DNA from 2 places in the Lysinibacillus irui genome. Region 1 is predicted to be linked to the other one. Evidence: riboswitches for the same ligand, from Rfam matches in the RefSeq annotation. Region 1 holds a riboswitch; the other holds the start of a gene.

Region 1 (16,815 bases):
CATCCTTTAAAAGAAGATGGCTTCGCTCTTTACCAAATGGATTATCGTCTAAATGAATTAAAACAAATGAATTTTGAATTAATCAATAAGTCGACAGAAAAATCACTTGGTAAAGTAGAAATTGATTTAACTAATCCTAAAAAAGAATACGATTTAGGTAATGGTTCTTCAGTACAAATTCTTGTTTATACACCAGATTTTGATGGGTTTGAAAACGGAGAGCCACAAACAAAAACTTCAATTCCAAATAATCCAGCATTTTTATTTAAAATGACAACGCCAGAAACACCAGAAGGCGAAGTAAGTTTTGTTGAAATTATGCAACCTCCGTTAGAGCCGCTTGGTGAAAATAAGTACAGAATGAAGTTTGCAGCAGCAGAGATGCGTGATATGTCAGGTATTACGGTCCGTAAAGATAGTACAATTCCTATTTTATTTGTCGGGGGTGTCATCTTTATGATTGGTGTTGTGATAGGTTCTTACTGGAATCACAGACGTTTATGGCTTCAAGTAGAACCAGATGGCCGCGTGTTAATGGCTGCCCATGTCAATAAAAATATGTTCAGCATGAAAAAGGATTTAGATGCTGTAACAGCCTTTGCTACATTGCCTCCGTATATAGACCAGTTAGAGAAAAATGAGGCTAGCGAAGAGTCCACAAATGGTGGCAATAAAGAAAAGGAAGGTGACAACACCTTATGAGTTTGATTGACCTAAGTGGAAACCTATTATTTGTAGCATTTATTGCTTATTTAGTTGCAACATTATTATTTGGTGGCTCCATTAAGCAAGCGAATGCTACTGGTAAGAATACAGGAAAATGGGGTAAGCTTGCCATTGTTGTAACAATTATTGGTTTCCTTTCTCAGCTTGGCTATTTTATTACGCGTTGGATCTATACAGGTCATGCGCCAGTAAGTAATATGTTTGAATTTACAACGGCATTTGGTATGTTCATTGTAGGCGCGTTTATCTTAATTTATTTTATTTATCGTTTGACTGCACTTGGATTAGTTGCCTTACCTGTAGCACTTTTAATTATTGCCTATGCCGCGATGTTCCCAAAAGAAGTAAGTCCATTAGTACCTTCCTTACAAAGTCATTGGTTAACCATTCATGTTATAACGGCAGCATTAGGGCAATCTATTTTAGCCATTAGTGCTGTGGCAGGACTTATTTACTTATTAAAAGTAGTCGATTTAACAAAGCCTTCTAAACAACGTTTTTGGTTAGAAGCCGTGATGTACTGTCTTGTAGTAGTGGTTGGTTTTGTTGCGGTGACATCTACATTTAGTGCGATGGATTATGAGTCTAGCTATAATTATGTTGATAAAGAAGGAACAACGCGAAAAATTATTTATAATTTACCGCCAATTTTCGGTATGAATGAGTATGAAGCTGTTGAAGAACATGGCATGTCACCATTAGTAGAAATGCCAGCTTTAATTAATGCGAAAAAATTAACAACTGTTGTTTGGTCATTAATGGTAGGATCGGTTTTATATTTATTAATTCGATTAATCGCTCGTCGTCGAATTAGTGCCATTTTCCAACCACTCGTTAAACGTGTAAATTTACAATTACTTGATGAAATTGGTTATCGTTCAGTGCTAATTGGATTCCCTGTATTCTCCCTAGGTGCTTTAATCTTTGCGATGATTTGGGCACAAATTGCTTGGAGTCGTTTCTGGGGTTGGGATCCAAAAGAAGTTTGGGCTCTTATTACATGGTTATTCTATGCGGCATTCCTACATCTGCGACTATCTAAAGGCTGGGAAGGTCGAAAATCTGCTTGGTTAGCATTAATTGGATTCGGGATCATTTTATTCAACCTAATTGCTGTTAACTTAATTCTTGCAGGTTTACACTCCTATGCATAACCTGTGAAGCAACAAGCCTTTTCGCTGTAGCGAAGAGGCTTTCTTTTCTTTTCAATATGTGTCACACCATGTACAATAGAAGTTAGAGAAAGATTGGAAGAGAGGGATCGTGAAAGTGTCAGAAAATATTTCAGTATTAGTAGTAGATGACGAGGATCGTATTCGCCGCTTATTAAAAATGTATTTAGAGCGTGAAGGATACCTTGTTGACGAAGCAGAAAATGGTGAACAAGCGATCGAAAAATCTTTAGAAAAAGAGTATCACTGTATTTTACTTGATATTATGATGCCTGAAAAAGATGGGCTAGAAGTATGTGCGGAAATTAGAGAACGTGCAGCAACACCGATTATTTTATTAACTGCAAAAGGCGAAGAAGCGAATCGTGTACAAGGCTTTGAGCTTGGTGCAGATGATTATATTGTAAAACCGTTTAGTCCTCGTGAGGTCGTATTACGAGTGAAAGCTATTTTACGTCGTTCACAGGCGTTCTCACCAGCGACAAATGCATCCTCTTCAAAAGATTTAGTGGTATTCCAGCATTTAATGATCGATCATGATGCACACCGCGTGACAGCAGAGGGAATTGAGGTCAATTTAACACCTAAAGAGTACGAATTATTATACTTCTTAGCGAAATCGCCAGACAAAGTATTTGACCGTGAACAACTACTAAAAGAGGTTTGGCATTATGACTTCTTTGGTGATTTACGTACAGTTGACACACATGTGAAACGATTACGTGAAAAGCTCAACCGGGTTTCAGAAAACGCTGCTAAAATGATTGTGACGGTTTGGGGCGTTGGTTACAAATTTGAGGTTGTCAATGAATAGAATATGGAATAGTGTTGTCGGGAAGCTATGGGTAACCATATTGCTTCTCGTTTCATTTGTATTATTTGTTTTCACGGTATTGATGCTAGAATTTCTTCAAAACTACCACATGCAGCAAGCGGAAATTTCATTACGTCAAACGGCTGCAACAGTGGCAAGTATAGTGGACGACAATGAAACAGCAGAATCCACTTCAGAATTATTAAAAGATATATTACCTACAGGGACCAATGCATTGATTGCTATAAGTCATGTGGAAGTCTCTTTTGCAATGCAAGAAGGTGTAAATAAAAAAGAAATACAAGACACCATTTTAGCTAACAAATCTTTCCATGAAGTATTTCAATCTGATGAACCCATTATTAAAGAAATGATGATGCCTTCTTCTACTGTTCCAGAAAAGATGGAATCGTATGTTGTGCTTGGTTTCCCATTGAATGTTGAAAACGCAGTACATGGAGCTGTCTTCATCTACCAAAGCCCAGATGCGTTACATAAAACGTCTAAGGAAACAACGAAAATTGTCTTTTTAGCGGCCTTTATAGCATTTGTATTGACAACATTTTTTGCGTTTTTCCTTTCTTCACGTATTACTTCACCGCTTAGAAAAATGCGTGAGTTGGCCTTTGAAATTGCTAAAGGTAACTTTGAAGCAAAAATGCCAACGACCCAAAATGATGAAATTGGTCAGCTTGCGGTTGCTTTCAACCAAATGGGACGTCAATTAAAACATAATTTAGAGGTCATCAATCAGGAAAATGAACAGCTTTCAAATATTTTGACATCTATGACAGATGCTGTGATTACATTTAATCGTGACCGTACAATATTATTAAGTAATCCACCAGCCGAACGTCTTATGCAAAAATGGTTTGTCAACAAAGGCTCGCAAAGTGCTAAACCAATTCCACCTGAGCTTTATCATATGCTTGATCATGTGCTGATGTTTGAGGATAAGTTAGAAGAGGAAATTGAAATGGACGGCAATTATTATACATTTACTATTAGTCCTCTTTATAGTGGAGAAATGATACGTGGTGCTGTCGCTGTTATTCGTGATATGACTGAACAACATCGCTTAGAAAAACTAAGATCGGATTTTATTGCGAATGTTTCTCATGAGCTTCGAACACCGATTGCCATGTTGCAAGGATACTCGGAAGCGTTGATGGATGATGATTTTATTCAAGATCAGGAAGAGCGCAATGAAATTACTAAAATTATTTATGATGAATCGAAGCGAATGGGTCGCCTTGTAACAGATTTATTAGATTTGGCACGAATGGAATCAGGGCATATGACCCTCTATAAAGATGAATTACCAATTAATTCTACATTTGAACGTATTACTCAAAAATTTGCCCAAGTAGCAAAAGAAAAGCATGTTCGCTTGATCTTTGACAGTGAATTTAACGACGATGCCATGATTAATATGGATGAAGATCGCATTGAACAAGTGCTCACAAATTTAGTTGATAATGCATTAAGACATACTGATGAAGGGGCTGTCACTGTAAAGGTTGAACAGGAGCCAACCTTTGCTAAAATTTCTGTGCAAGATACAGGGCACGGCATTCCACAGGAGGACCTACCATATGTCTTCGAACGTTTTTATAAAGCAGATAAGGCACGTACTCGCTCTAAAGGAGGAACGGGTCTTGGTTTAGCCATTGCTCGAAATATTGTAAAGGCACATTCAGGTAATATCATGGTAGATAGTGTGCTGAAAGAAGGTACAACCTTCACGTTTTATTTACCGTTCGATTAATAACATGTATTGCTATTAATTGGCTGTAACTTCTATGAATGTAAGACGACAAATACTATAGAACGGGGGTGGAGTGCTTTGAATGACTCCGTGTTCCATCGACTATACGATGCATATCACCAGGACGTGTTCCAGTTTTTAATATATTTAGTAAAAAACCGTACACTCGCTGAAGATTTAGCGCATGAAGTTTATGTACGAGTGTTGCGCTCATATGATCAATTTGCAGGTAACAGCAGTGAGAAGACCTGGCTTTTTGCTATTGCTAAAAATGTAGCAATTGATCATTTCAGAAAGCAAGCTGTACGCCAAAAGCATTCACTTGATTTCTTTGACTGGGAAACGGAACAGCTCCATTCAACCACACCATCACCGGAAGATATGCTACAGGCCAGTGATGAATTTATGCAAGTCGAGTCAGCACTTGAAAACTGTACAGGTGACCAGAAAATGGTCATTATTATGCGCTATTTTCAGGATTTATCTATTGCAGAAACTGCGCAAATACTAGATTGGACAGAAGCTAAGGTAAAAACAACCCAGCATCGAGCCATTAAATTTTTAAGGCAACAGCTACAGCCGATTAAAGAACAGGAGGCGAAACGGCAATGACGCATAAGCCATTTGATGATGAGCAGCTTGAACATGTATTGAACAATGCCCCTAAGCTTTCTGACCACCGTTCAAAAGAAGACATATTAAATCGGTTAATGGCAGATGCTCGCTTGCAGGATAATATTCACCTTCAAGAAGCAATTCAACAACCAGTAGAGGATGAACAAACTCAGCAACAAAGTAATTCTCTGAAACAAGAAGAACGATCAACCGAATCTAAGTTTCGTAAAATACCATTTTTTATGAGTGTGGCAGCAGTTTTTGCGTTAACAATACTCGTAGGCTCAATGGTAATGAATAATCAAGCTGAACAGAAAGATCAAGCTAGTACGGCTGAAACAGCTACGTACTCTACTTTACAGGAAGATCGTGCTACAAAAGATGCATCTGCGAAGGATGAGGTGCTCCAATCCAATATTGTAACAGAGCATGAGCGTATTTTATCTTTACGGTCATCTGTCTATGAAGAAGATGTCAAAGATGCTGTTGTCTTTCGTATTGGTTTAGCTGGACGAGACGCAGAAAGTGTTCCTATGACATATGTAATTCCAAATGAGCGTGTTGCAACTGATTTTGGAACTGAAAAACCTTCTACTTTACAGATGTATGAAAAATACGCTCCTCAAATAGATGAGGAAGCTAAAGGGTTTACAGACTATCATCCTTATAAAGGTGAGTTAAAGGAGAAGGAAGATAAGCTTGTTCATGTTTTACCTAAGGACAATGATTATGATGTTGCTTCAGCTACCGTCAATGAATACAAAGGAACTTTGGAAGATACATTCTCAGATTCTGAATATACAGAAGTAGAGATTCAAAATGAAGATGGTACGCCTTATGAGTTTTCCCAAGATGGTGAGCCAAGTCAAGCTATGTCATTAACAGGTGCCAAACATTATAATTATTATTTATACAAGGATCCAAATGGAGCAGAATATTTATCTCCAGATTTCCGTCAAACCTTTGCTAATGTGACAGAGGCACTCACACAGATGAAAAATAAAAATGATGATGTTTATGTGCCAGTTGTTCCTGAAAACGTGACATACACAGTAAAAGAGGAAGCGGATGGTGTAGTCATTACATTTGACATCCCTCTTGATTTAACATCCTTGGAGCCAATTCGAGCTACACAATTAATCGAAGCCATGATGCTAACTGCTGCTAGCTTTGATCAACAGTTACGCTTAGATAATGTTGTTCAGGAAAGCTGGGAAGGATTCGATTTAAAAAATTATTTGCCAAAGCCTGTAGGACCAAATAAACAATATATGCCGTAGTCAAAGAGATAAAAGAAATAGGGTATTCCTACAACGTAGGAATGCCCTATTTCTTTTTGCAATACATACAAATCTAATCGGAATTTTTTGAGCAGAACTATTTACTTTTTCTTAATAATTCATTATAGTAAGGCTGTAGAACAAAATAATATGATTCATCTTCGGGGCAGGGTGAAAATCCCGACCGGCGGTAATAGAGTTGTAAATCGTTAATGAATTTTCATTAACTCGAGAGATTTATGCTAAACTCTTCAGCCCGCGACCTGTGCAAATTTTTTTGCATGGCTGACTTGGTGCAATTCCAAGGCCGACAGTTAAAGTCTGGATGGGAGAAGATGGAGGTACGATCGTCATTCATTGTTATGAAATAAACTGTGACTGAGCGCTTTTTCGTATGGCTTTAAACGCTGCTCAAAAATAGTTTATATTGACGCCTATTCGTCATGCCTTTCTCCCTTGTGCTTTAGATGCATAAGGGTTTTTTCATGCTAACAATTGAAAGATCGTCACCTTTCTTCTTGCGAGATTGAATCAGCAAAGAGGAGAGAGTTTTCTATGAAGAAAAATGTTAAACTTCAATCGTTTATTACGATTGGTATGCTGAGCAGTATTTCGTTTTTATTAATGCTTTTTAATTTCCCTATTCCGCCTTTCCCAGCATTTTTGGAAGTGGACTTTAGTGATATGCCTGCCTTACTAGCAGCCATCACAATGGGACCGGTAGCTGGTATTTTAGTAGAATTATTTAAAAATGTGTTGGATTGGATTTTCTCAGGTACTCCAACTGGGGTGCCGGTAGGTCATATTGCCAACTTTGCAACAGGTATTTTATTTATTTTGCCAGTAAGCTTTATTTTTAATCGTTTTAAATCGATTGCGGGCCTTATTGGAGGTTTAGCGACAGGGACAATAGTGATGGCAGTGGGAATGAGCGTTTTAAACTATGCTTTATTTTTACCAATGTACACATATTTCCTAGGAATGGAACCAGTTGTAGGAGACTCACTTTATAAAATGATTGTCGCTGGGATTTTACCATTCAACATTGTGAAGGGTATTTTATTAACAGCTATTATGGCTTTATTATTTTCAACAATGCGCAAGTGGATCGACCGCCAGCGCTCAATGTATATAACGAAATAATTGAAGATGAACCTCGGGTGGATGGACTGCTCGAGGTTTTTTGTGGTTTAAACTGGATGGGAGGTAGCTTGGCTAAAGTGAGAGAGATAAAAATCGGAGCGTAAAAATAGAAAAAAGTAATAGAAAATGCTAGTAATCTAGTTCTTTATGATTATTACCTAGTCGAAAGGCATATTTTCATGTAAAATAGAGTTGAGTTTAGAATGTTTGAGGAGTTTTGAAGAGATGAGTGGAAAAAAAGGACAATGGTCAAGTAAATTAGGTTTTATTTTAGCGTCAGCTGGTGCTGCAATTGGTTTAGGAGCGATATGGAAGCTACCGTATGTCACAGGGCAGAGTGGCGGTGGGGCATTTTTCCTAATTTTTGTGCTCTTTACATTGTTAATTGGTTTGCCCATGCTATTATCCGAATATGTCTTAGGTCGTGGTACGCAATCAGAGGCGATAACTGCGTATAAAAAAATCGCTCCGTCAAAACCAGGGTGGGCATGGATAGGCCGAATGGGTGTGCTTGGTTGTTTTTTATTATTAACTTTTTATAGTGTTGTTGGTGGTTGGATTTTCATTTACAGCGGCCTAGGTGTAGCTGGCGCTGTGATAGATCCAGCAATTGATTCAGCTGAATTATTTGGGAAAATTATAGGGACCCCTTGGATTACGCTAGTGGGCTTAGCTTTGTTTACATTAACAAATGTACTAATTATTTCATTAGGTGTACAAAATGGTATTGAGAAAGCTAATAAATGGATGATGCCATTACTCTTTATCATGTTCATTGTTCTTGTTATGCGAGCTGTTACATTAGATGGTGCGATGGAGGGAGTAAAATTCTTCTTATGGCCAGATTTCTCTAATATTACTGGGAAGGCACTATTAGAAGCACTAGGGCAATCATTCTTTGGACTAGCAGTAGGATTCTCTTGTCTTGTTACATATAGTTCCTATCTAAAAAAAGATGTTAGTCTTCCAAACTCAGCGGGCTCTGTTGTGCTACTAACTGTACTAGTATCTTTTTTGGCAGGACTAGCGATCTTCCCTGTTGTATTTGCCTTTGATTTAGAGCCGGCAGCGGGACCAGGTTTACTATTTATGGTGCTACCGACTGCTTTTAGTCAAATGCCATTCGGGGAAGTATTTTTAGCCATGTTTTTATTGTTATTTTTATTTGCTACATTAACATCATCATTCAGTTTATATGAAATTATCGTAGCAGCCATGATGGAAAATAGTCAGAGATCTCGTCCGATGTGGACACTTTTATTAGGTGTAGTCGTTTTCAGTGCTGCCATTCCAGCAGCACTTTCCTCTAGTATTTTATCGGATGTAACTATTTTCGAGAAAAGTATTTTTGATGCAACCGACTTTTTAGTGTCCAACTTAATGTTGCCATTGGGGAATTTGTTTATTGCGATCTTTATTGCCTATGTAGTGGATAAGGAATTTGTGAAGAGAGAACTGTTAATGGGTAGTAAAATGGGGCAGGGCTATTATTCAACATATCGTATGTTAATGTTAGTCGTTGTACCGATTGTTATTCTCGTTGTATTTATTAATATGTTATTGCAATATTAAAATAAAGATAAGGTGTATCCATTAGTGGGTGCACCTTTTTTATGTATCGAAAATCAAGATCAATATATTCTAAAAAAACAATGTTATAAAAACTAACATAAGTATTGCGTCGTTTTCATTTTTAATGTATTTTAAGTACAGTTATAAAAAGTTGTGTAAACTAAAATTACATTGGAGTGGTGAAGAATGAAACATTATACAAAAGAAGATATTATTCGTCGGGTAAAGGAAGAAAATGTGAAATTTATTCGCCTACAATTTACTGATATATTAGGAACAATTAAAAATGTCGAAGTTCCAGTGAGTCAATTAGAAAAGGCTTTAGATAATAAAGTCATGTTTGATGGTTCGTCGATTGAAGGGTTTGTCCGTATAGAGGAATCTGATATGTATTTAAAGCCTGACTATAATACATTCGTAATTTTCCCTTGGACTGCCGAGAAAGGAAAGGTTGCTCGCTTCATTTGCGATATTGCGAGACCAGATGGCACACCGTTTGAGGGAGATCCTCGCTCCAATTTAAAACGTGTATTAAAAGAAATGGAGGAGCTTGGGTTTTCATCCTTTAATCTTGGTCCAGAGCCAGAATTTTTCCTGTTCAAGCTTGATGATAAAGGGCATCCAACACTAGAGTTAAATGATAGTGGCGGATATTTTGATTTAGCACCTACTGATTTAGGAGAGAATTGTCGTCGTGATATCGTCCTAGAGTTAGAGGGGATGGGCTTTGAAATTGAGGCTTCTCATCATGAAGTAGCACCTGGTCAGCATGAAATTGACTTTAAGTATGCCAGTGCCATTGAAGCATGTGATCATATTCAAACGTTTAAATTAGTCGTAAAAACCATTGCTGCACAGCATGGATTACACGCTACGTTTATGCCAAAGCCACTATTTGGGGTCAATGGGTCAGGAATGCATTTTAATCTATCGCTTTTTGAAGGGGATAAAAATGCATTTTATGATGAACATGCGGACTTACAATTAAGTGCAACAGCACGCAGCTTTATGGCGGGGGTAATGAAGCATGTGCATGGCTTTACGGCAATTACGAATCCGCTAGTCAACTCTTATAAAAGATTAGTACCCGGCTATGAGGCGCCATGTTATGTAGCATGGTCTGCTCAAAACCGTTCACCACTCATTCGTATCCCTGCAGCTCGAGGATTGTCTACTCGAATCGAACTACGTTCAGTTGACCCAGCTGCAAATCCTTATTTAGCAATGGCTGTTATTCTTGCATCTGGACTGGACGGTATACGGAAAGATTTAACACCACCTGCAGCAGTGGATCGTAATATTTATAAAATGACAGAGGAGGAGCGTGAGTTAAATGGTATTGATAGCTTACCATCCTCATTGGAATATGCGCTTATTGAATTAGAAATGGATACCGTTGTTCGAGAGGCTCTTGGCGATCATATTTACGATAAATTTACCGCTGCTAAAGAAATTGAGTGGAATAAATATCGTACTCGCGTCCATAACTGGGAGCGTGAGGAGTATTTAACGATGTACTAAAAAGTGTAGGAGTCTTTTTTCTCCTACGCTTTTTTATATGTGACATGGACATCTTTTTGCTCTATCATTAGAGTAAAGGAGAGTGGACCATGGCACAAACGACTCAAGTTGTAACAATTCAAAATCATGATATTGTGCAATTTGAACATGATATTAATCGAGCTTTAGCAGATTTACGAGGCTTTATCATACTTGATATCAAATACAATACGCTCTATATTGGTGAGCAGACAGTCATCCATTCGGCATTAATTATTTATGAATATAACGATTAGACACCAAAACAGATTAGAATCTGTACGAGTATATCGTTTGGTCATGTCGATGAGACGTGACTTTTTTATTTAAATAAGGATAAGAGAAATACCCGATCTTCTGGAAAGGTTAGAGGTAAAATAGCTACTTCCTCTTTAGTTTTCCATGCGATGTCATAAATTAATCCATCGGGATCTTGAATCATCATTTGTCCACCTGTTATGATGGCTTGAAAATAGCGAACTTCCACTACTTCATTGTGCTTATAATAAATTTCCTTCATAATATCGGCTGTATAGCCTGTTTCCTCATAAACTTCCCTTTTACAGCAAGCCTTAAAATCTTCCGTCGCCTCTTTCCCACCTGATGGGACAGTCCACGTTTTCTCTTCATCAACAGTTCCTTGTAAAACCATTAATAACTGATTCTCTTCGTTCAAACAAATAGCTGCAGCACCTAGCCATTTCATCGTAGAGGCCCCCTATACTTTCTTTTATACTATTTTTATAATGAATACTATTGTAAATAAATATAAGGAGAAACGAACTATAAAAGACTTAAATATGAAAAGCTATTCAAAAAATACTTCCCATTTCACCTGTCCAAAGTTAGCATAAAAAGACAGGTTATACAGCAATATCTATTTTAAGATGGTATCAAGGAGTGAGAGCAATGAGTTGGATTGAGTCGATTCAAAAGGCCATTAATTTTATGGAAGAACATTTATTAGAGGACATCACGATTGAACAGATTGCACAGGAGGTTAATTCATCTGTCTTTCATTTTCAACGAACGTTTGCAATATTGACGGATATGTCCATTGCGGATTATTTGAGACGAAGAAGATTAACATTAGCTGCACAAGAATTAATGGACACAGACCGGAAAATAATCGATCTCGCCTACAAATATGGCTATGAAAATCCTGAAGCTTTTACAAAAGCGTTTCGTAAGCAGCATTATTTAACGCCAAGTGAAGCTAGAAAGAAACAAGGACCATTACAATCATACAATCGCCTGGTCATCCAGGTAAGCTTGAAGGGAGCAGAATCAATGAAGTATAAAATTGTAGAAAAAGACAAGTTTCAAATTGTTGGTGTGAAAAGAACGTATAACTGTCAAAATGGAGAGAACATAAGAGAAATTCCTTTATTTTGGCAAGAAGTGAATCAGAGTGGCCTTGATCATCAGCTATATCAATTAAATAACGGCAGTATCGATGGCGTATTAGGTGTATGTGTACCAAATATAAAGCAAGGACAAAAGGGATTCATTGATTACTGGATTGCTACTGATCATGTAGGGGATGTTGATGAGGGGCTATTAGCAATGGAAGTCCCTGCATCTAAATGGGTTGTCTTTGAGGTCCATGGACCAATGCCAGATGCGATGCAAAATACATGGAAACAAATTTATTCTGAGTGGTTTCCGTCGAATCCGTACGAGCCAGCAGGGACAGCAGAACTTGAGGTTTACCCGGAGGAAGATCCCTACAGCCCAGATTCATACTCAGAAATTTGGATTCCAATAAAGTAATCGTCAAGCCAAGAATGCAAACCGATGCATTCTTGGCTTTTATCATTCTTATAAAAATTTCCTTTTTAACAGTACATTAAAGATGTAAAATAAATGTATGTTTACAATAAACGATTAAATATTAAATGACTTTTTAATCGTTAATTATTTTCATAAGGGGGTTAAAGGATGATGAGAGGTACGATTCAAAACAAACGTGTTGAAATTTCACAAGTGGAAGCATAGCACTTCTTAAAATCAGGGAGAGTAGCGCATGTCGCAACTGTTGATGAGGAAGGCTTTCCTTACGTAATTCCTTTTGTCTATGTATATGAAGGGGATGACAAACTCTATTTACATATTGGCAATATCCGAGAAAGTCATTTTTGGTCAAATATCAAACAAAACCCTAAAATCTGTATTGAAGTAAGCGAAATGGGCGATTTACATCCCGGAAAAAAATATGCCTGTCAATCTGCACTCGTTTACCAAAGTGTGGTGATGTTTGGACATATTACACGAATCGAGGAGGTATCTAAGAAAGAATGGTTCTTTGATGCTCTTCTAGAGAAGTATGGCAATCCTGAATGGACATTTGAAAGAGAAGGCTATCCGATTCTGCCTAAAATTGAGCTTTTTGAGGTACAAATAGAAAAAATAACTGGAAAAATAAATCACAGCATGTATCACTGATAAAAAAGGCTAAGTATTAGTTGAAATCTACCATCCTTAGCCTTTTCATTTTACGAGTTAGTTAAAGTGAATAATTGAAGCGTATTGTCAGTATCGTCATAGCCTTGGTAAATAAAGTTCAATTTCTTTAAAACCTTGATAGAATTGATATTTGCAGCCTCAACTTTTGCAACAATTGTATTCATTGCTAAGTTCGTAAAGGCGTAATCAATTAAAGCAGTTATAGCTTCTGTTGCATAGCCCTTTCCCCAATGAACCTTCGCTAAATCATAGCCAATCTCAGTGATAGCATGGTCAAAATCAAACATATTAAAGCCACATGAGCCAATGATATGATTGGATGCCTTTTCAAAGATTGTGAAACGGAGCGCCTTTTGTTGATCTGCTAATTGTTCCAGTAGTTCAATCATTTCTAGGGCCTGGTCTTCATGTGTAAAATAAGTGATATTCATATATTTGGTTACATCAGGATCTGACCAAATGGCCAATAAATGTTTAGCATCAGCCTTCACCATTTTTCGTAGCTGTAATCTTTCAGTGTTAATACATTCAATCAATACTTTTACCTCCAAAAAGTTAGGATGTTGGATGAAAAATATTGCTATCTGTGCATAATTCAGTCCCTTCTAATGAATCTAATTTTATTATAATAGACTGGGTACAGACTGCAAGTAACTGGAGGAAATATTATGATAAGAGTCTCAGAGGAACAATATCCAACCATTAAACAAATGATTTTAAGAGCCCCAACATTTGTTTATAGTATACTAGATCAAATAATAGAAGGAACTGTCTATGCGGATACAACTGCTTTTCAAACTTTATTATTTCATACGAAATCAGGCATTTATTATATATATGGTGATATAAATAAGACTGCGGTTGATCAACAGCTTAGCTATTGCTTTCTAGAATCTATCAAGCAAAAGAAACGTTTTACTCTATTCTCTTCCACAGCACAGTGGGATACTAAAATTGAACAATTATTCGATGGGCTTATTAGAAAATTAGAGCGCTATACATTTTCATTTGATGAAGACATGTATAATCAACGTGAAAAAAGCGAGGGGCATGATTACGAGGTACAACCTATTACTGAACATCTTATAAAAAATTCATTGGAATTCGGGCATGCATATTATGATGAATATTGGGACTCTCCTGCGAATTTTCTTGAAAAAGGCTTTGGCTTTTGTTTAGTCCATCATCACCAAATAATTAGTGAAGCTGTCGCTATTTTTAAATCAAATGATTATGCGGAAATTGATATTATGACGGATCCGAATTTTAGAGGGCAGGGCTTAGCTAGTATGATTGCAGAAACATTTATTGACCGTTGTCTCGCACATGCTATAAAACCTTGTTGGGATTGCGATATTTCGAATACTGCGTCCATTTATCTTGGTACAAAGCTTGGTTTTACTAAGCCGCAAAAATACTCGATTTTTACTAAGAAGGAGCCCACGCTGTCCTCAAAAACATCGTGAGCTTTGTTCCTTAAAAGTATCGATTGCGTAAATCAAAAACACGATAGAATAATCTGGCATCTCTCGCCATTTTATTAGGTGCATTCATATACGGTTGAAGGCATCGTTGAAACTGTTCATCACAATGTCTTGTGCTACCGTGGCGTGTATAGCATTCATCGTGTAGTTTACAGCAAGCATCCACTGCATTCGTAGGCTCGCCTGGCCCTGAGCAGCCAGGACCACAGTACCGATAACCTGGGTAACAAAAACCAAGCTTGCGTTTTCTATTCATTGGCTAAACCTCTCTTTACTATGTTTTTACTATAAAATATGTAATATTTCATGACAAAAGAGGTTAAAAAACTACTAGGCTATTCTTTTAATTTGTAAGGTTGCTGTAAGCTTAAAAGAACATAACTGTAAGGATGGGGCGTTATGCTAGCTATAGCATAAAAGATAAGGAGTTAATGCAACATGAATCCATCCGTAACTCAGAAAGAACGAATTATTTCCTTAGACATTATTCGAGGATTAGCGTTATTTGGTATTTTATTTATTAATGTAGGTGCCTACCAAGTTCTTATTGAAGGTGGCCCAATGCCTGATTATAGTGGCATCAATGGTGTAATCAATACACTTATTGATATATTTATCGAAAAGAAATTCTTTTCTATTTTTTCATTCCTGTTTGGTGTTGGTTTTTATATTTTCGCTACTCGTGCAGAAGCGCGTGGAGATAGACCGAGATGGCGCTTTGCAAGACGGTTATTGGCATTATTGATTATTGGTATTATTCATATTTTTCTATTTTGGGGCTCGATCCTAGCCATTTACGCAGTGCTTGGATTTTTATTGCTGCCATTTTATTCAGCAAAAGTGACAACAATTAGTAAATGGTTAATGGCTATTATCACGCTTTATATTCTTGCTTTATTAGGACAAATATATATGCCTGCTAATACTACAATGTCAGCTATTTATGGCTTTGTAGGTAATGATGCCGTCTCTATTTTCATTATGTTTTTAAGTGGTTTTTTAGCAGCAAAAGCCGGCTGGATTAGCCATATAACAGAGAATATGCAAAAAGTGAAATGGCTACTTTATGTGACAGGTCCATTATTTATCGGATTTTCATTATGGATTTGGTTGGCATCGCAAGCAGATGATCAACATATACAATCTATTCTTGGCTTAGGTGTTATTCCGACAACATACTTTTATTTAACATGTTTGTTTATAATATTAGAGCATAAACAAGTAGTGAAACTTCTTCAACCAATCGGACGAGTGGGTCAAATGGCATTTACCAACTATTTAGCACAAAGCTTTATCGGTACTGCTATTATTTCACTAATGGGTTTAGAGGTTGTCTCACCATCAGATATTGTTGTAATAGCGAGCATCATTTTTATTATTCAAATTATTTTTAGTATGCTTTGGTTTAAATTCTTTACAATCGGACCATTTGAAAAGCTATGGCGATATATGACATACGGTAAAAGAGCGGTGACAAAGCAATGATAAAATTCTTGGAATCCCAAACATGTAGTTTGGGATTTTTTCCTGGAGAAATAAATATTGTATGATTTTGTAAAAAGTGAAACCTACTATTAATCACATCCGTAGATTAGTTACATGAAATAAAGGAGCATTTGAAAATATGGCAAAACAAATAAAAAAATATATGGCTGTAACAACGGCATCTTTTATGGCTGTACAGCTAGCCGCATGTGGAAATAGTGAAACACAAATAGTAGAGGAAAATCCTACAACAACATCTGCTACTAATCCGTCAAGCGAAGAACAAACTCAAGCAACGAGTGATGAATTAATAAATGTTTATAATAGCGAAATGGCTGATGCCTGTGATGAATGGCAAGAGGGGGACGATGGTTCCTATGAATGTATCGATGAAGATTCCCCGTATTATTCTCAGCATTTCTTTAATGGTCTCATGTATGCAACGGCGGGCGCAATGATCGGAAGTGCCATTTATAAAAGCCGCAATTTAAAAAATGGCACAGATCGAGATGAACAAAGCGGGGGTGGTGGTTCTACTGTACCTCGATCAACCCAAAATGCTAAGGATGAAAGTAAAACAAATGGTCTCACGAACAGCACTCAAGAAAAGGCTGGTACAACATCCAGTAGCTCTACACCGAGTAGTTCAAACTCCTATTCAAGTGGTCAGCGCTCCTATTCAACGGACAGCTCATCAAAAAGCTCGAACTCCTATTCCAATAGTTCTTCCTCCTCTAGTACAGGGAAATCT
Region 2 (16,815 bases), 220 kb from region 1:
TCTATGGAAAATAGCGTTGAAAACAGGAACTGGAGTACAAGAATTAATTGATGCCAATCCACAGCTTACGAATCCAAATCAAATTTCCCCTGGACAAAAAATCACTGTTTCTGTAAAGGAACAAGCAAGTGTTGAACAAGAGGTAGTTAAACTTGTCAATGCAGAGCGCGCAAAAGCAGGTCTACCAGCATTACATGAAGATTTAGAGCTATCAAAAGTAGCAAAAAACAAATCTCAAGATATGCATGATAAAAATTACTTTGACCACACTAGTCCAACATATGGCTCACCTTTTACTATGATGAAAAACTTCGGCATCACCTATAAATCGGCTGGCGAAAATATCGCGAAGGGCCAACGTTCAGCTCAAGAGGTTGTCACAGCTTGGATGAATAGTGAAGGACACCGAGCTAATATTCTCAACAAAAGCTACACACATATTGGGATAGGCTATGTACAGGATGGGAACTACTGGACACAAATGTTTATTCAAAAATAATTATACAGAACTGCCCGAATTCAGTTGTCACTGATGAGGACAGTTCTTTTTATGTAGATAAATAAAATCAAATCAATCCATTTAAAGTATATTAAACATCCCTTAATACTTTTCAGAAACAATATGTTTGGGTAAAACGCACAAGAAATTACAATTTTTTCGGCATATTGTATCCATATATGATAGAAAGGGCGTTTATTGTGGGAAAAGAACAAAAATTTTTTAGGTTTAAGTTTAAATCCAATCCTGCTTGTCATTGTCATTGTTGTGGTTTTTGTTGCCCTTGCCGTTGTAAGCCACCATTTTTACCAGAACCACCAATACCAGTCTGTGATTATTTAGTATATGTGACGGATGCTGGGCAGTTAGAAACCCCTGATAATAGGGTATCAGTGATTGATACAGCGACAAATACTATTGTTGCTTCCATTCCAGTAGGAACGGCTCCTTTAGAGGTAGCGATCACACCAAACGGAGCATTTGGTTATGTTCCAGCACTCTTCTCCGATAATGTCACAGTTTTTAATACTGCAACAAATACGGTAGTCACTACGATTCCTGTAGGAGATGAGCCGCTTGGTATAGCGATTTCACCAAATGGTGCCCTTGCTTATGTCTCAAATCATGGACCAGCAGCTAACTCTGTATCCGTCATTGATACAGCGACAAATACCGTAACAGCTACCATTCCAGTTGGGCTCCAACCTCAAGGTATCGCTTTTACGCCGAATAGTGCGTTTGCCTACGTGGCAAACGAAAATTCAGGTACTGTATCGGTTATTAACACAGCTACTAATACGGTGGTTGCTACAATCCCTGTTGGAATTCGCCCAAGATCCATTGTTTTTACTCCAAGTGGACAATTTGCTTACGTTACAAATGAAAATAGCAACAATGTATCTGTCATTAATGTTGCAACAAATACAGTAATCAATACAATTCCTGTGGGAACAGGGCCTGTAGGAACAGCCATTACGCCTGATGGCACACTTTTGTATATTGTCAATAAAGGTAGTAATACTGTTTCTGTCATCAGTACAGCAACAAATATGGTGATAGCTACAATTCCTGTAGGATCATCTCCTGATCAAGTAACCATTTTGCCAAATGGAATGTTGGCATATGTCACAAATCAAACGGACAACACAGTATCTGTTATAGATATTGCAACCAATATGGTAGTGGATACAATTCCAGGATTTAATGGTCCGACTGGTATAGATACTGGAACAATCTGCCTATAGTAAATGAGCTAATTTTTTGAAGTACTCAAAGATTGCAAACAAAATTAAAGTAGTAGCCTCCTAAAAATCAACACCACTAAAATTCAAGACGTCATATTGGGGTGTTAAAGAAAGTAATGGCCAAAAGATGTTCTGATAGAAAGTTACGAATGAATTGTATAGCCTGATTTTGGATAGCTCTCTCATTTTAAATTTTAGTATGGCTATCCTAGCACTACATAATTTTATTAAATGTTGATTTCAAAGGTCGTTATGATTTATGTTTCCCATTAACAGATAAATAAATTTCCATAAAAACCACACACTATTAGCAATATACGAATAAGATGTCTCTGTAGTATGAAGATAGAGGTAGGTGTACATTGTTGAGAAAGAAGTGGATGGCTGCATTTTGCGTATTAAGTATGATAGGACTAGTGGGATGTCAAAAAAATGCCGCAAATGAGCATAGGCTAGAGCAAGAAAATCAGCAATTAAAGCAACAAATCGAAGAATTACAAAAGCCTGTTAACTCCGAGCAAATAACGCAAAATGAGCCGGCTATTGTAGAGATAGTGGATCCTACGACAAACACGATTATTGAAACGATTTCACCAAAGGAAAGTGGCTATGAGACAAATCCGCAAGCCTATCAGCAGTTTATCGAGCAAGTCGCTAAGGAATTAGCGAGAGGAACGAAAACAACCAATGGCTATGATCAGCGGATGGTGCTTGATCGATTGGATGAAACAGGGAATATAATTAAGGGAAGACCACAAACGATTTTAAAAGAAAGTGAATTAGTGGAGAGAGTTTTAGAAGCCTCAGCGACTGGTGGTCAAGTGGAAGTGCCACTTTATACCACTCAAAGTGGCTATTCGCTTGAGGATATTCCTTATTTAGAGGAGGTTGTTGTCGCATCCTTTACAACCTATTTTAATAGCGCTGATGTGGGGAGAAATAAAAACATTGAGCTTTCTGCCAAGGCCATTGATAATGTGATCGTTGGCAGTGGAGACCAATTTTCGTTTAATACGGTTGTGGGACCACGAGATGAAGCTCATGGCTATCAGCCTGCACCAGAAATTATTAATAAAAAAGTTGTCATGGGCATCGGCGGGGGGATCTGTCAAACATCTTCAACCCTATTTAATGCAGTGGATCAAATTCCAGTTAAATATGTGGAGCGCCATCACCATTCCTTAGACGTAGGGTATGTACCAAAGGGGAGGGACGCAACGGTGTCCTATGGTAGTTTAGATTTTAGATTTCAAAACACTAATGATGTACCATTTTTAATAAAGACTAGCTATGGCAAAGATTTTCTAACAATCGAAATACGAACAGCAGAGAAATATGTAGAATTATTGACAAAGCAATAATATAGTGAAAAGACACTAATAGACATTGGTGTCTTTTTTTAGGTGCCATGATATAGTTAATTTGAAAAGCTCTGGGAGGGGAAAACCATGCATCCAAAAATACAGGCAGTAATTGATTCTATTGATTTATACCAAGCGACATATCCAGAAGATGCTTGTGTCATAGTGGCAGATACAGAAAGGGTTCTTGCCTACAAACCAGGTAAACATGTTGACCTGAAAGTAGGGATAGGTGAATCCGTCCATACATATAGAGGAACCGCAACGGAAATAGCATTAAGTTCAGGTCGATTTGTGAAGGAAGAACGAAGTGCAGAAGGATTTGGTATGGCCTATATCGCCTCTGCACAGCCTATTTTTGATGGTGGACAAGTTATAGGCGTATTAAGTGCCATTATTTCGAATGAAAAAATGGATAATATGCGTTTATTAGCTACAGAACTTTCAAGTACTGTGGAAGAAATGACTACTACAAATGAAGGGTTAGCCACTGCTAGTATGGATGTTTCAAAACGTTTGGAAGAGCTATCTAATTTCTCTGAATCGATGGCTGGCGACATTGAACAAATCAATGTCATTGTTAATTTAGTAAAAGATTTGGCAATGAAATCAAAAATTCTTGGCTTAAATGCTTCGATTGAAGCTGCACGTTCAGGTGAGCATGGGCGTGGCTTCGCGGTTGTCGCTTCAGAAATTCAAAAAATGTCCCAAAGCAGTACTGATAGTGCCGATAGTATTACAAGACAATTAGAAAGCATTAAGCAATCTATTGATCAAGTGAATGCTTCTGCTAATCAAATTGCTGCCTTTACCCAGCAATTTGCAGAAAGTATGCACGAATTAACGGATGCCTATAAAGGGGTTAATAATACAGCAGAAAAGCTCATGCATATTAGCGAGATTAAAGGATAGCATAGAAAAAAGGATAATAGCCAAGTAGATTGCTATTATCCTACTCTATAATTAAATAATTTCTAAAATTTCTTGAGGAGTTGCTACCCTGTATTCAGGCTCTTCATTTTTAACCACTTCCTTGGCATCATAGCCCCATTCCACCCAAGCAATGGGCACACCTGCTTTTTTACAAGCCACAATATCCCGTTGTTCATCCCCGATATATAGCACATCGGATGAGTGAACATTCGATTCCTTTAAAAACTTTTTCATCACTTTATCCTTGCCGAAAATTCGGTTTGAGCAAAGAACATCGGCTACACAATGAATACCGTTCATTTTTAGAAATTCTAAAATATTGTCCTTAGAATTTGAGGAAATAATGAGGATTTTATAGCCTCTTTTATCAATTTCCAGCAGTACTTCTTTCATTCCATCAAAAAGATGAACATCATTTAACGATTGGCGATACAATTTATAAAATTGCGGTAAAATCATCGGCAATTTATACATTGGAAAATCAAATAATTTACTCCGTTCAGAAATCGATAATTTTTTCAAGGCATCAATTTCCTTTAATTCGATGCCTTTAAATTTATATTTTTGAGCTAATGTATTCCATGCTGATGCAAACACGGCAGTTGAATCTGCCAATGTTCCATCAAAATCAAAGATAATATGCTTCATTGCAAACTTTCTCCTTTACCATCTAGTTGTATTGACGTTTTATGCTTAAAAATGTTACATGGAATGGGCTAACAACTGCCTCATGAAACAACAACCATTTTGAGCGTACGTAAACATCTTATGGTAAATATTATCAAAAAATACTGCGATTGCAACGGAAATGGTCGTACAAAAAAGCGCTCTCTCAAAAGAAATTGGGCTTTCAAACGATAGACGCCAACTCAAAAAAATAAGTGTTTGCCTATTGTTTATGCATTAAAATGAAAAAAGCCAGTATTTAAAAACAATTGTAATCTCTAAAAATTTGTGTTAGATTAATTGATACTATTATTCGAAAGGAGGTAAAAAGTGATGGAAGCTAAATTCGCAAAAGGTTTGATTGAGATAGAGGTGAAATCTTACAATTTCTGTGGGGACTTGCTGGCAAAGGGAGAGGTCTGCCCTTTTTTAAGCAAATTTCATATGGAAACAGGTTCCGGAAGCTTTTTACCTTCAAATTATCATAATTATTTTTAGTAGTATTACTGTAAAATAGAAAGCAGGGTAAGCGCCGGTTCTTGATCGGCGCTTTTTGTGTTTTATTGTGAAATATAGAATAAAGCCTCTTCATTACAGAGGTTTATTTTTTCAAAGGTGCCGTTTATTACGGTGCCTTTTTTTTATTGGGGGAGGAGAGAGAAGTGATGTGTAACCTTATACGTCCATTTATTTCTTAAGTGCTAACGCTTGGTGAAATGATGGCCAAAATAAATAAGGAGATTGAAAAAATGATACTTCAATTAAATGGAATTAGTAAAAGCTATTTAGGAGATCCTATTCTCTCAAACATTACCTTAAAACTGGAACGTGGGGATCGCATGGGCCTTATTGGGGTAAATGGAGCTGGAAAATCAACGTTACTGAAAATAATTGCAGGAGATCTTCCATACGATCAGGGGGAGATTTTCATGGGGAAAGGGGTTAAAGTAGGCTATTTAAAACAGGACAGTGGATTGCAGATGGAACAAACGATTTGGTCTGAAATGCTCGGGGTATTTACGGAGCTACTAAAGGTTGAACAGGAACTTCGAGAACTGGAGGCGCAAATGAGTGAGCCATCTTTAGTCCATAATCCGGATAAATTTGAGCAAATAATGACACGCTATGCTGGCAAGGCGGATTGGTTTACGCAACAAGGTGGCTATGATATTGAGCCAAAAATTAAAAGTATGTTAAATGGTATGGGTTTTGGCGACATCCCCAACGATACACTGATTAAGAAGCTCAGTGGTGGCCAAAAAACAAGGCTTGCTCTTGCCAAAATCCTGTTAGCACAACCAGATTTATTACTTTTGGATGAGCCGACAAATCACCTGGATTTCGAGACATTAAATTGGCTTGAAAATTATTTACGTGTCTATCAAGGGGCCATTTTAATTATTTCTCATGATCGTTATTTTTTAGATGCCCTTGTCCATGAAATTTATGAGATTGAGCGTACAAAAGGCACAAAATATAGCGGTAATTATTCTCAATATGTAGAAAGTAAAGCTAAGAATCGTCAGTTGCTAGAGAAAAAATATTCGATGCAACAACAACAAATAGCTAAAATGGAGGATTATATTCAAAGGAATATTGCCATGGCAACTTCTTCGAGAAGCGCTAAAAATAAACGGAAGCAACTTGAACGAGTTGAACGGATTGATCAACCACAAAAAGATTTAAAGCATGCACAAATGGCATTTGCTATGGATAAGAAATCGCATAAAGAAGTATTGAAGGTAAGAGACTTAGAGATATCGTTTAAGGTAGAAAATATCCAAAAAACGCTGTTGCGAAATATTTCCTTTGACTTATACAGAGGCGATAGGGTTGCTTTAATTGGGCCGAATGGTGTTGGAAAATCAACATTAATTAAAGCACTGCTTAAAGAGATTGAGCCAGATAGTGGGGTAGTGGCTTGGGGGCATGGTGTTACGATTGGCTATTACGATCAAGAACAGGCAACATTAGACCCCGATAATTCGGTACTACATGAGGTTTGGAGTGCATTTCCAACGATTGAAGAAGCAAGAGTACGAACGGTGCTAGGTAATTTTTTATTCACAGGAGAGGATGTTTTTAAAAAGGTTTCCTCTCTAAGCGGTGGGGAAAAGGCTCGTGTTGCCTTAGCGAAGCTGATTTTACAGAAAGCGAATGTCCTTATCTTGGATGAACCGACCAATCATCTCGACTTATTTAGTAAAGAAGTATTAGAGGAAGCACTTTTAAAATTTGAGGGGACATTATTGAGCATTTCACACGATCGCTATTTCTTAAATAAATTAGCAGGTAAAATGCTTGAACTTACTCCTTCGAATGTGACTGTTTTTCAAGGGAATTATGATGATTATGTTCTTCGAAATATAAGAAATTAACAGTACTACTCGCCACCTCTTAAGCAAGGGGTGGCCCTTTTTTTGAAAAATTTAAGATAGAAGGATGGATAATATAATAAAATAGTGTTATTGTTAGAACTAGCTAAATAAAAATATCCTTCAGGGTAGGGTGAAATTCCCGATCGGCGGTGATGAAGTCATTCAAAGTCCGTGAGCGCAAGCTGATTTGGTGCAAATCCAAAACCGACAGTTATAGTCTGGATGGGAGAAGGGTATAAATGCAAACTTTTTAAATTTAAAATAATTTAGAGGGTTTATTTGACTATGCATTTATTACAAACTTCCCATTCATTATGCGGGAAGTTTTTTTGTTTTCGTTTAATAACAAGTACGCAATACAACCACCTCAAGGATAGAGATGCATAGTAGATCTCACTGATTTAGCGAACAAACTAATTGAATAGAAGATGTTCTTCGGGGTAGGGTGAAATTCCCAATCGGCGGTGATGAAGTCATTCAAAGTCCGTGAGCGCAAGCTGATTTGGTGCAAATCCAAAACCGACAGTTATAGTCTGGATGGGAGAAGAACAAATGAGATAGTAGTCTATGGAAAAAAAGTTAATCCAAATAGGCTTATTTGTTGATGTCTTATACTCCCAAAACCCCTTTGTCAAAGGGGTTTTTTCTTTTTTTGTTAGCTAGGAAGGGAGACGGATACAACGTTTAAAATGACGGATAGAAAACTAAAATTAACGGAAACACTCCGAAAAGTGACGGATAAAAACTGTCAAAAAAAAGAAAGAAGGTGGAGAAATGTTTACGGGGCTTGTAGAGGATATTGGCACAATTAAAGCCGTGCAAAGCGATAAGTACAGTATGAAAATTACTGTTCAATCACCCAAAATAGTGGAGGATGTAAAGCTTGGCGATAGTATAGCAGTCAATGGTGTTTGTTTAACGGTGACACATTTTACGCAGCAGGAACTTACCATGGATGTTATGCCTGAGACAGTCAAAGCAACTAATTTACAGCAGCTAGCGATAGGAGATCCCGTTAATTTGGAGCGCGCTATGCCTGCAAATGGGCGATTTGGTGGTCATTTTGTAGCTGGACATGTGGATGGAATCGGGAAAATTTTACGAAAGCGTCCGGTTGCTAATGCAGTCTATATCGATATCGAGTTATCAGAGGAACTCACAAGCTTTTGTATTCCAAAGGGTTCCATCACAATTGATGGCACGAGTTTAACCATTTTTCATGTTGAATCGAACAGTGTCACTATTTCATTGATTCCGCATACGTATAAGGAAACTGTTTTAGGTATGAAGAAGGTTGGAGCAATCGTAAATATCGAAACAGATTTGGTTGGTAAGTATATTTTGCAGCAACTGAAAAAAGGACAAGTTACGTCAACCATTACAAGAGATTACTTAGCCCAACATGGTTTTTAATATAAAAAATGAGGAGATGACACTAGTGCTGCATGCAATTGAAGAAGCCCTAGAAGATTTAAAGCAAGGCAAAATAATTGTGGTAGTTGATGATGAAGATCGAGAAAATGAGGGGGACCTTCTAGCGCTTGCTGAATTCATCACACCGGAAACAATTAACTTTATGGCAACCTATGGTAGAGGTCTTATTTGTACGCCTATTTCACAGCAGCTAGCACAAAAGCTAGATCTACATCCAATGGTTCAGAACAATACAGATAACCATCAAACAGCATTTACGGTCAGTATCGACCATGAAGAAACAACGACAGGAATTAGTGCCTTTGAACGCGCGTTGACAATTCAAAAGATGATTGAAGATCAAGCAAGGCCAACTGATTTTCGTCGACCTGGCCATGTTTTTCCTCTAATTGCAAAGGATAACGGTGTCTTAGAGCGTAGAGGACATACTGAGGCAACTGTTGATTTAGCAAAGCTTTGCCAGAGTGTGCCTGCGGGTGTTATTTGCGAAATCATGGGTGATGATGGACAGATGCTACGTTTTGAAGAGCTGACAAAGTACGCAGCTCAACATGGCTTAAAAATGATATCGATAGAAGCATTGGTTGCCTATCGCAATCGGTTATTCACAACAGAAAATACAATATCTATTTAAAAAGGAGAAAGAACAATGGGTAAAAAATTTGAAGCACAATTAATTGGAACAGATTTAAAAATAGCGGTAGTAGTAGGACGTTTTAATGAGTTTATTACAAGCAAATTATTGGATGGAGCAATGGATGGTTTAACACGACATGGAGTAGATGAAGCATCTATTGACGTAGCGTGGGTTCCTGGAGCTTTTGAAGTTCCATTTATTGCTAAGCAATTAGCAGAAACAAAGAAATATGATGCCATTATTGGATTAGGAACTGTTATTCGTGGATCAACAACACATTATGACTATGTGTGCAATGAGTCGGCAAAAGGTATTGCCAATGTGTCCTTAACAACAAATGTCCCTGTTATTTTCGGTATTGTCACAACAGAAAATATTGAACAGGCAATTGAACGTGCTGGCACGAAGTCTGGTAATAAAGGCTATGATGCTGCAATGTCAGCAATTGAAATGGCAAATCTGAAAAAAATGATTGGATAAGAACATGTTCTAATAGCCATCACATCATTTGTTTTCTTGAATATTTTTAATATCCATGGGAAAAATATGCTTAAGTGTATTTATTGAAAGTTGTTTATCATAAATGTACTAATCTTGAGCTGGCTCAGTAGGAGATGAGAAGTATTTCATCAATGGAACAAATGATTAATTTGAAAATGCTGAAATCACTATTTCAACGCTCTGCTGATGTGATATTCCAACAGTATAAATTTCAGCAATATACGGTACATTTTATAACTTGTGATGCGATGGTAGACGAGCAAATACTTCAAACAGTGATTGTTCAACGGGTTCAAGACTTATTAAATAATAGCTCTGACGAAATGCTAGCAGAACAAATAGAACAGCATTTACAAATTCCTTATCTTCAAAAGGTACTAACGAAAGAGGATATACTGACAAGAGTTTATAAGGGCCACGTATTATTGTATTTTGAGGAAAATCAATTATTATATTCGAGCAATATTTCAAAACGACCTAACCGAGAGCCTGGAGAAACAACACTTGAATTAGTAGTTAAAGGACCTAGAGATGACTTTATTGAAGATATATTCATTAATATTGCTTTGTTAAGAAAACGATTACCAACCAATTCATTTAGTGTCGAGACATTAGAAATTGGTAAACGTTCTAAAACTACAGTAGCGATCCTTTTTATGGAAGATATTGTGAACCTCAATATGCTGGAGCAAATTCGATTACAATTACAAAAGATTGATACGGATATCGTTGTCAATGGTGATTTATTAATGGAAGCAATCGAGAAAACTGCCACGATTCTTCCAAGACATGACTATACCGGAAGACCAGATTTTGCAGTCCAGGCATTGATTAGGGGAAGAATACTTCTCATGATTGATGGTGTTTCGTATGCCATGATTACACCAACAAATATTATGTTGCTTTTTAAATCGGCAGAAGATAATGAATATCCTATTATTGTCAGTTCAATGGAACGAGTGCTACGAATTGTAGGCATAATGATTAGTATGTTATTACCCGGCTTTTGGCTTGCATTAACAACTTTCCATCAAGAACAGCTACCTTTTCTACTTCTTGCAACGGTTGTAGAGTCAAGAACGGGTTTACCATTTCCAACGATTTTAGAAATACTACTAATGCTATTTATGTTTGAACTGTTTCGTGAAGCGAACTTACGTCTACCCAGTGCTGTCAGTGGCTCCGTTAGTGTGGTAGGTGGCTTAATTATCGGCGATGCTGCGATAAAAGCTGGTGTTACAAGCCCTTCGATGATTGTGGTGATTGCCATTTCAAGTATTGCTGCTTTTACACTTGTTAATCAATCATTCGTGACAGCTATGAGTATTTTCCGATTAATCATCATTATTGCATCTGCATTTTTGGGTTTATTTGGGTTTTTTATTTCAGTCTTCTTCATTCTACTGTATACAGCAAATATGCAAGTACTAGGTGTACCATATATTAACTTTAGTGCAGATTTTGAAAAAGGCAATATTAGAAAATCTTTATTACGTGTTTCTCCAAAGGGCTATAGCAAGCGACCTTCCTTTTTAAAGCCACAAGATCGAACACGTACTTCAAGTAAAAATAAATAACTTTTCAAAGAAGATCAGGTATTGTTAGTACCTGGTCTTTTTCTTTGTTTTATTTTAGTGAAAAGAGACATAAAACGTTACTATTTACCTTTTTAGTTTACTTTCTTGTTAAGGATTATTAAACTATTTGTTAAGTGTATAATTTTAGTAATGGAAAAATAAAATTTGATTTTATGTTTTAATTTATGTAGGATATACAAGCAATGTTCGCAATACAAACGATACAATAGAGTTAATTATAATATAATAATATTCTAGAATATTTATAGATGAGGAAGTCCCGTTTTATATGAAAAATCGAAAAGTAAAACTAATATTAATTCTATCAACGTTTTTATTATGTTTGTTTACAAGTTTAAACATCTTTACATCCTATGTAAAAATTAAAAAGACCGTTGAGGAGTCGATTGCCAATCAAAGTTTAGAGGCTGCCCGTTCCATTGCTTCATCTATTGATACGGATGCTTATCAGCAATTTTTGAATAATCCACAGGAAAATGCGTATTATTGGAAAGTAAGAAGCTACTTAAACGATGCAAGAATAAAACTGGGTGCACTATTTGTTTACACCCTAAAGGTGGATAATCCAGAAGTATCGACAGCCATGATTACAGGGATGCCAAAAGAAATGAGAGAGGGCTTCGAAATTGGGGTAGTTTGTACCGTTCCCGCGAAGGAAGTTGAAAAAGCTTATAACGGTGAAACCTATGTTACAGAGGTCATACATGACTCTATACATGGTTCCTACTTATCAGTTGGCGCACCCATCAAAGATGACAATGGGAAAATTATTGGGTTTTTAGGTATTGATATTAGCGCAGATACTTTAAATGGTATTAAAGGTAAAGTCATTGAAGACAATCTATTTATTTTTATCTTTAATGGAGTCTTTATTTTAATTGTCATTGGTTCTTTTTTATTTTTACAGAGATGGTATCAAAAGGAAGTAGCGAAAGAAGTTGGTGCTACTGAAGACACATATCAAGCAGAAATCAAAGCATTGATTACGTCGGTGTCATCATTACGTCATGATTTTACGAATCATATTCAAGTATTACACGGTCTTCTTCAATTAGAAAAGACTGAGCAAGCCAAACAATATTTGTCTTCACTATCCAAAGAGGTTCAAGCAATTAAATCATTAAAGTTAAATATTGATCATCCAGGTTTATCCATATTATTGCAAACGAAAAAGTTAACGGCACAGAATCATAACATCGATATGGATTTTACTATCTCTCAAGATGACTTTAATAAGATTAAAACGACAGATTTAATCAAGATTCTATCGAACTTAATTGATAATGCCATAGATGCTGCAGTAGAGTTACCGGAGGGACAACGTAAAATAATGATTTGCTGTCGAGCAGATGAAGCACAATATGAATTTAAAATTACCAATACAGGTCCAAATATTGCTCATCCTGACCAAATATTTAAACAAGGTTTCTCAACGAAAAAACTTGAGAATGGTAGACTAAGAGGACAAGGATTATTTATAGTTAAAGAAATTGTTTCAAAATATAATGGTCATATTTCGATCGATTCATCAACACATTTAGAAACGACTGCCATTGTTAATATACCAATAAAATAACAGGAAAAAAGCTTTCTACAAAACAATTGTGGGGAGCTTTTTTTAATATGTAGGACATACATTACAAAGTATAAAGTGATATGATGGAGGAGATGAAGAAAATGGAAAAGAGCCTCCTGGCATTAATGAAAAAGGGCGGGCTTATTTTGTATGGAAGGCATGGGGCAGCAACGGTTGGTGTAGATCAACCCTATGGTACATTTCATAGTTGTCAAAATCAGAGAAACTTATCAGAACAAGGGCGTAGGGAAGCTGTTTATTTTGGTCAAATGCTACGTTATTGGCAAATCCCTATCCTTTCTCCTATTGCAACAAGTCCATTTTGTCGAACAATTGAAACCGCTCGGCTGGCATTTCCAAATTACGATGTACAAATTGTGCCCTTTTTGTATGACATCTATAAGTTAGGTGGCGATCTTCCTAGCAGTGAGCAAACTAGAATATTAATAGCCCTTTCATCTATGCTGGAAATAATTCCGCCACAGGGCATGAACAGTGTAATCATTGGCCATAGCTTTCCTAGAGATGTGGGACTTGGCATCCTCCCCGATATGGGAACGGTAGTAATACGGCCAAAAGGTCCAGGTCAAGGATATGATATTGTGAAGAAATTAACTTTAGAAGATTTAGCAAAAATAGATTCCATTTGAGAAGAGGGACAATATGAAGATCAAAACTGTTTCACAGTGCACGTTAGAGGAAGTATTGAAAGCATGGAATAAAGGCTTTGAAGGATATTTTGTTGAAATCAACATGACGGCAGAAATGTTTTTGCATCGATTAGTTGGGGAGGGGCTGTCTCCAACGCATTCTATTGTTATTTTTGACCAGGATGAACCAATTGCAATCGTTCTAAACGGTTTCCGTATCGTCAATGGCAAGAAAACTGCTTGGAATGGTGGCACAGGTATTTCACCAGACTATCGTGGTAAAGGAGTTTCCCATTTATTAATGGAAGAAGCCCTAGCTATCTACGAGCGAGAACAGGTGGAGATCGCTACGTTGGAAGCGATCAAAGAAAATAAGGTAGCCATTGCGGTATATGAGAAATATGGCTATGCTATTTCCAATCAGTTGCTATTTTTAAGTGGGGAATATGAAGGGGAATTTGAACATACAGCTCGCATTCATATAGAAACTATTCGCCCTGAGCAACTACCCCATTTCCCGTTCTATCAGGAAGATGTGCCGTGGCAATGTAGCTGGCAGAGTGTGAAACAGGGAGAAGCCAAGATTTTTTATAACGACGATAATAAAGCACTGGGCTATATGCTATACAAAACCGTTTGGAATGATAGTGGTGAAGTGGAGCGAATACTACTCTACCAATTAGAGATACTTGAAGATCGACATCAAAATTTACTACCCAACTTTCTCGAAAGCGTCACAACATGTCCAGTCCAAATGACGGCTGTTAACTTTTTAGCTAATAATCCCGCAACTAGCTTTTTATTAAAGAATGGCCTAAAGGTGACGACAGAGCAGGTACAGATGAAAAAGCAATTCTAAGCAAACTATTGTAATAAAGAACCCGGAATAAAAAATGGAGAACATGTCTTTTATTGAAATAGCGAGCCTCCGGAAGTATGGATGGCTCGCTCTTCTATTATTCTACTGTTACTGCTAGTTCTTTAACAATGAAAGAGGGCGAACCATGGCCACTTGGTAAGAAGTACAGATCTGAGCTAATGGCTTGTATATCTTTTAATAATGTGAAGAAATTACCTGCAATGGTCATTTGTTTGACTGGTGAGGCAATTTGACCATCTTGAATATGGAATCCTCTAGCTGCCACTGAAAAATCACCAGAAATACTATTTGTTCCTGAATGAAGTCCTGATAGATCCGTAATAAGCACACCTTCAGTTAAAGAGTGGATTAATGAGTCCTGTGTCTCTTGGCCGGGTGCAATATAAAAGTTTTGTGGGGCGACAGACAAAGTGTCCTTATAAGATTCTCTTTGTGCATGACCTGTTGACTCACAGCCGTCTTTTTTGGCTGTTTTTCGATTGTGCAAGAGTGTTTGTAATGTGCCATCGGTAATTATGGCTTGTTGTTTAGTGGCAACACCTTCACCATCAAAATTGCCTCCTGATAACGCTTCAGGATGATACGGTACAGTGATGAGTGACAATATGTCAGAAGCCACTTGCTGTCCTTCTTTGCCTTTTAGCAATGACTGATTTTTTTGTGCCTTCTCAGCGGAGAAAATCGGCATAAAGGTACTTAGTAATTCCGCTGCGGCATCATGACGGAGAATGATGGGATATTTGCTTGAAGGGATGGATTGCTCACCTAAATGGGCGAGAGCCTCCTCAGCAGCAGCCTTGGCAATAGCATCTACATCAAGGGAATGAAAATCTCTTGTCATTTTCAAATAACTACCAGCTTTTAATTCGTCACCTTGCTTGACAACTGTGGACAGGAAGAGGACTAAGCCGTTTTCCTTATGTGATAAAGATAAATTATTACTATTCGCTAAAGCACGTTCAGTTGAATAGTATTGAAGTATACAATAATCGAGCGTTATAATGCGGGGATCATACGCTCTGATTTTTTGCTCTATAGCCTTTAAACATTCAATCTTTTCTGGAATACTCACTGCTTCTAGTTCTTCATTATAAAAAGAATGTTGAGCATATTCCTCGCTACCCTCAAAAATAGAGAGATCTTCAGGCTCATCGAGTACATCCGCATTGGCTTTCACCTGATCAATTAAAAAAGCGATAGAATCATCATCTACTTTTTCTGTATATGCATAGCCCATCTTTCCATTATAGAGTCCTCGAAGACTGAGACCGCCATCGTCTGATGTTTCATAGCTATCCAATTCACCTTCATAAAGTGTGCACTGAAATGAAGTTTTCTGTTCATAATAGACTTCTGCTTCTGTTAATCCAGCTTCTACTGCTTGTTGTAAAAGATTTTTTTGGTATTGTGTAATGCTCATAGTTTATTCCCCCTTTGTTCCACCAACAGTTATTTCACTCACGCGAATCATCGGCTGACCAACATTGACAGGAAGGCTACCACTAAGTGATCCACACATGCCGGCTCCGTGTGCAAGATTATTGCCAACTCGATCAACTAGCTGCAATGTTTTAGCTCCATTGCCAATAAGGGTTGCCCCTCGCACAGGTCGTTCAATTTTGCCATCTTTGACGATATAAGCTTCCATTACCGCAAAATTATAATCACCAGTGGAAGGGGAAACTTGTCCACCACCCATATATTTTGCATAAATTCCGTATTCTGTAGAAGCGATAATATCGGCTGGCGTAGATGTGCCAGGTGCGATAAAGGTATTCGTCATGCGTGATGTTGGGTTAAATCGGTAGGATTGTCGGCGTGAAGAGCCTGTTGGCTGCGCATTCATGCGTCGAGCATTAAATTTATCAATTAGGTAGCCCTTTAAAATACCATTTTCAATTAAAACATTTCTCCTTGTTTTTTCTCCCTCATCATCAATATTAAGCGAACCCCATTCATTCGGAAGTGTGCCGTCATCAATATATGTAACAATTTCAGGAGCCACTCTTTCCCCAATACGATTCGCAAAGACAGAATTATTTTTAGCAACAGCTGTTGCTTCTAAGCCATGGCCACAAGCCTCATGGAAAATAACGCCACCGAATTCATTATCAATGATGACAGGGAATTTTCCGCTTGGACATTCATCTGCATGAAGCATCGTTACAGCAATACGTGCAGCTTCTCCTGCGTAATGATTAAGATCCAGTCTTTCAATAAATTCAAAGCCTGCATGGGCACCAGGACCATAGAAACCTGTTTGCACTTCAGTACCTTCTTCAGCAGTTGCTCGCATGCTCAGCCTACTATAAATACGTGTGTCCTCTACAAATTTACCTTCAGAATTAGCGATTAGTACGTTCTGCTGTTCGTCTAAATAACGGACAAATACTTGACTAATACGGGGGTCATAATTTCTAGCGATTGAATCTGCTTGTCGCATGATAGCGGTTTTCCT

The links. A riboswitch is a leader RNA that binds a small molecule or an ion and turns the genes downstream of it on or off. The one in region 1 is predicted to bind FMN.
Region 2: linked by a shared signal. The riboswitch ahead of ribE (riboflavin synthase) and the one ahead of OU989_RS05940 (ECF transporter S component) in region 1 are both predicted to bind FMN.

The regions. Positions count from the first base shown of each region.
Region 1 covers NZ_CP113527.1:1,243,361-1,260,175, forward strand. Annotated here, with positions in the region: gene resB (cytochrome c biogenesis protein ResB) at 1-702, shown strand, start outside; gene ccsB (c-type cytochrome biogenesis protein CcsB) at 699-1,880, shown strand; gene OU989_RS05920 (response regulator transcription factor) at 1,996-2,712, shown strand; gene OU989_RS05925 (ATP-binding protein) at 2,705-4,480, shown strand; gene sigX (RNA polymerase sigma factor SigX) at 4,559-5,092, shown strand; gene OU989_RS05935 (RNA polymerase subunit sigma) at 5,089-6,375, shown strand; FMN riboswitch at 6,529-6,716, shown strand; gene OU989_RS05940 (ECF transporter S component) at 6,931-7,518, shown strand; gene OU989_RS05945 (sodium-dependent transporter) at 7,744-9,090, shown strand; gene glnA (type I glutamate--ammonia ligase) at 9,277-10,611, shown strand; gene OU989_RS05955 (sporulation protein Cse60) at 10,701-10,886, shown strand; gene OU989_RS05960 (NUDIX hydrolase) at 10,952-11,335, opposite strand; gene OU989_RS05965 (AraC family transcriptional regulator) at 11,539-12,402, shown strand; partial or broken gene OU989_RS05970 (pyridoxamine 5'-phosphate oxidase family protein) at 12,643-13,074, shown strand; gene OU989_RS05975 (GNAT family N-acetyltransferase) at 13,125-13,631, opposite strand; gene OU989_RS05980 (GNAT family N-acetyltransferase) at 13,764-14,561, shown strand; gene OU989_RS05985 (Parvovirus coat protein VP1-like protein) at 14,572-14,835, opposite strand; gene OU989_RS05990 (DUF418 domain-containing protein) at 15,018-16,064, shown strand; gene OU989_RS05995 (hypothetical protein) at 16,204-16,815, shown strand, end outside.
Region 2 covers NZ_CP113527.1:1,465,210-1,482,024, forward strand. Annotated here, with positions in the region: gene OU989_RS07065 (CAP domain-containing protein) at 1-499, shown strand, start outside; partial or broken gene OU989_RS07070 (beta-propeller fold lactonase family protein) at 784-1,743, shown strand; gene OU989_RS07075 (VanW family protein) at 2,109-3,104, shown strand; gene OU989_RS07080 (methyl-accepting chemotaxis protein) at 3,192-4,016, shown strand; gene OU989_RS07085 (HAD-IA family hydrolase) at 4,068-4,685, opposite strand; gene OU989_RS07090 (hypothetical protein) at 5,034-5,201, shown strand; gene OU989_RS07095 (ABC-F family ATP-binding cassette domain-containing protein) at 5,453-7,081, shown strand; FMN riboswitch at 7,194-7,319, shown strand; FMN riboswitch at 7,509-7,634, shown strand; gene ribE (riboflavin synthase) at 7,856-8,494, shown strand; partial or broken gene ribB (3,4-dihydroxy-2-butanone-4-phosphate synthase) at 8,511-9,110, shown strand; gene ribH (6,7-dimethyl-8-ribityllumazine synthase) at 9,165-9,632, shown strand; gene OU989_RS07115 (spore germination protein) at 9,785-11,230, shown strand; gene OU989_RS07120 (ATP-binding protein) at 11,520-12,827, shown strand; gene OU989_RS07125 (histidine phosphatase family protein) at 12,929-13,477, shown strand; gene OU989_RS07130 (GNAT family N-acetyltransferase) at 13,491-14,336, shown strand; gene OU989_RS07135 (TldD/PmbA family protein) at 14,434-15,777, opposite strand; gene OU989_RS07140 (TldD/PmbA family protein) at 15,781-16,815, opposite strand, start outside.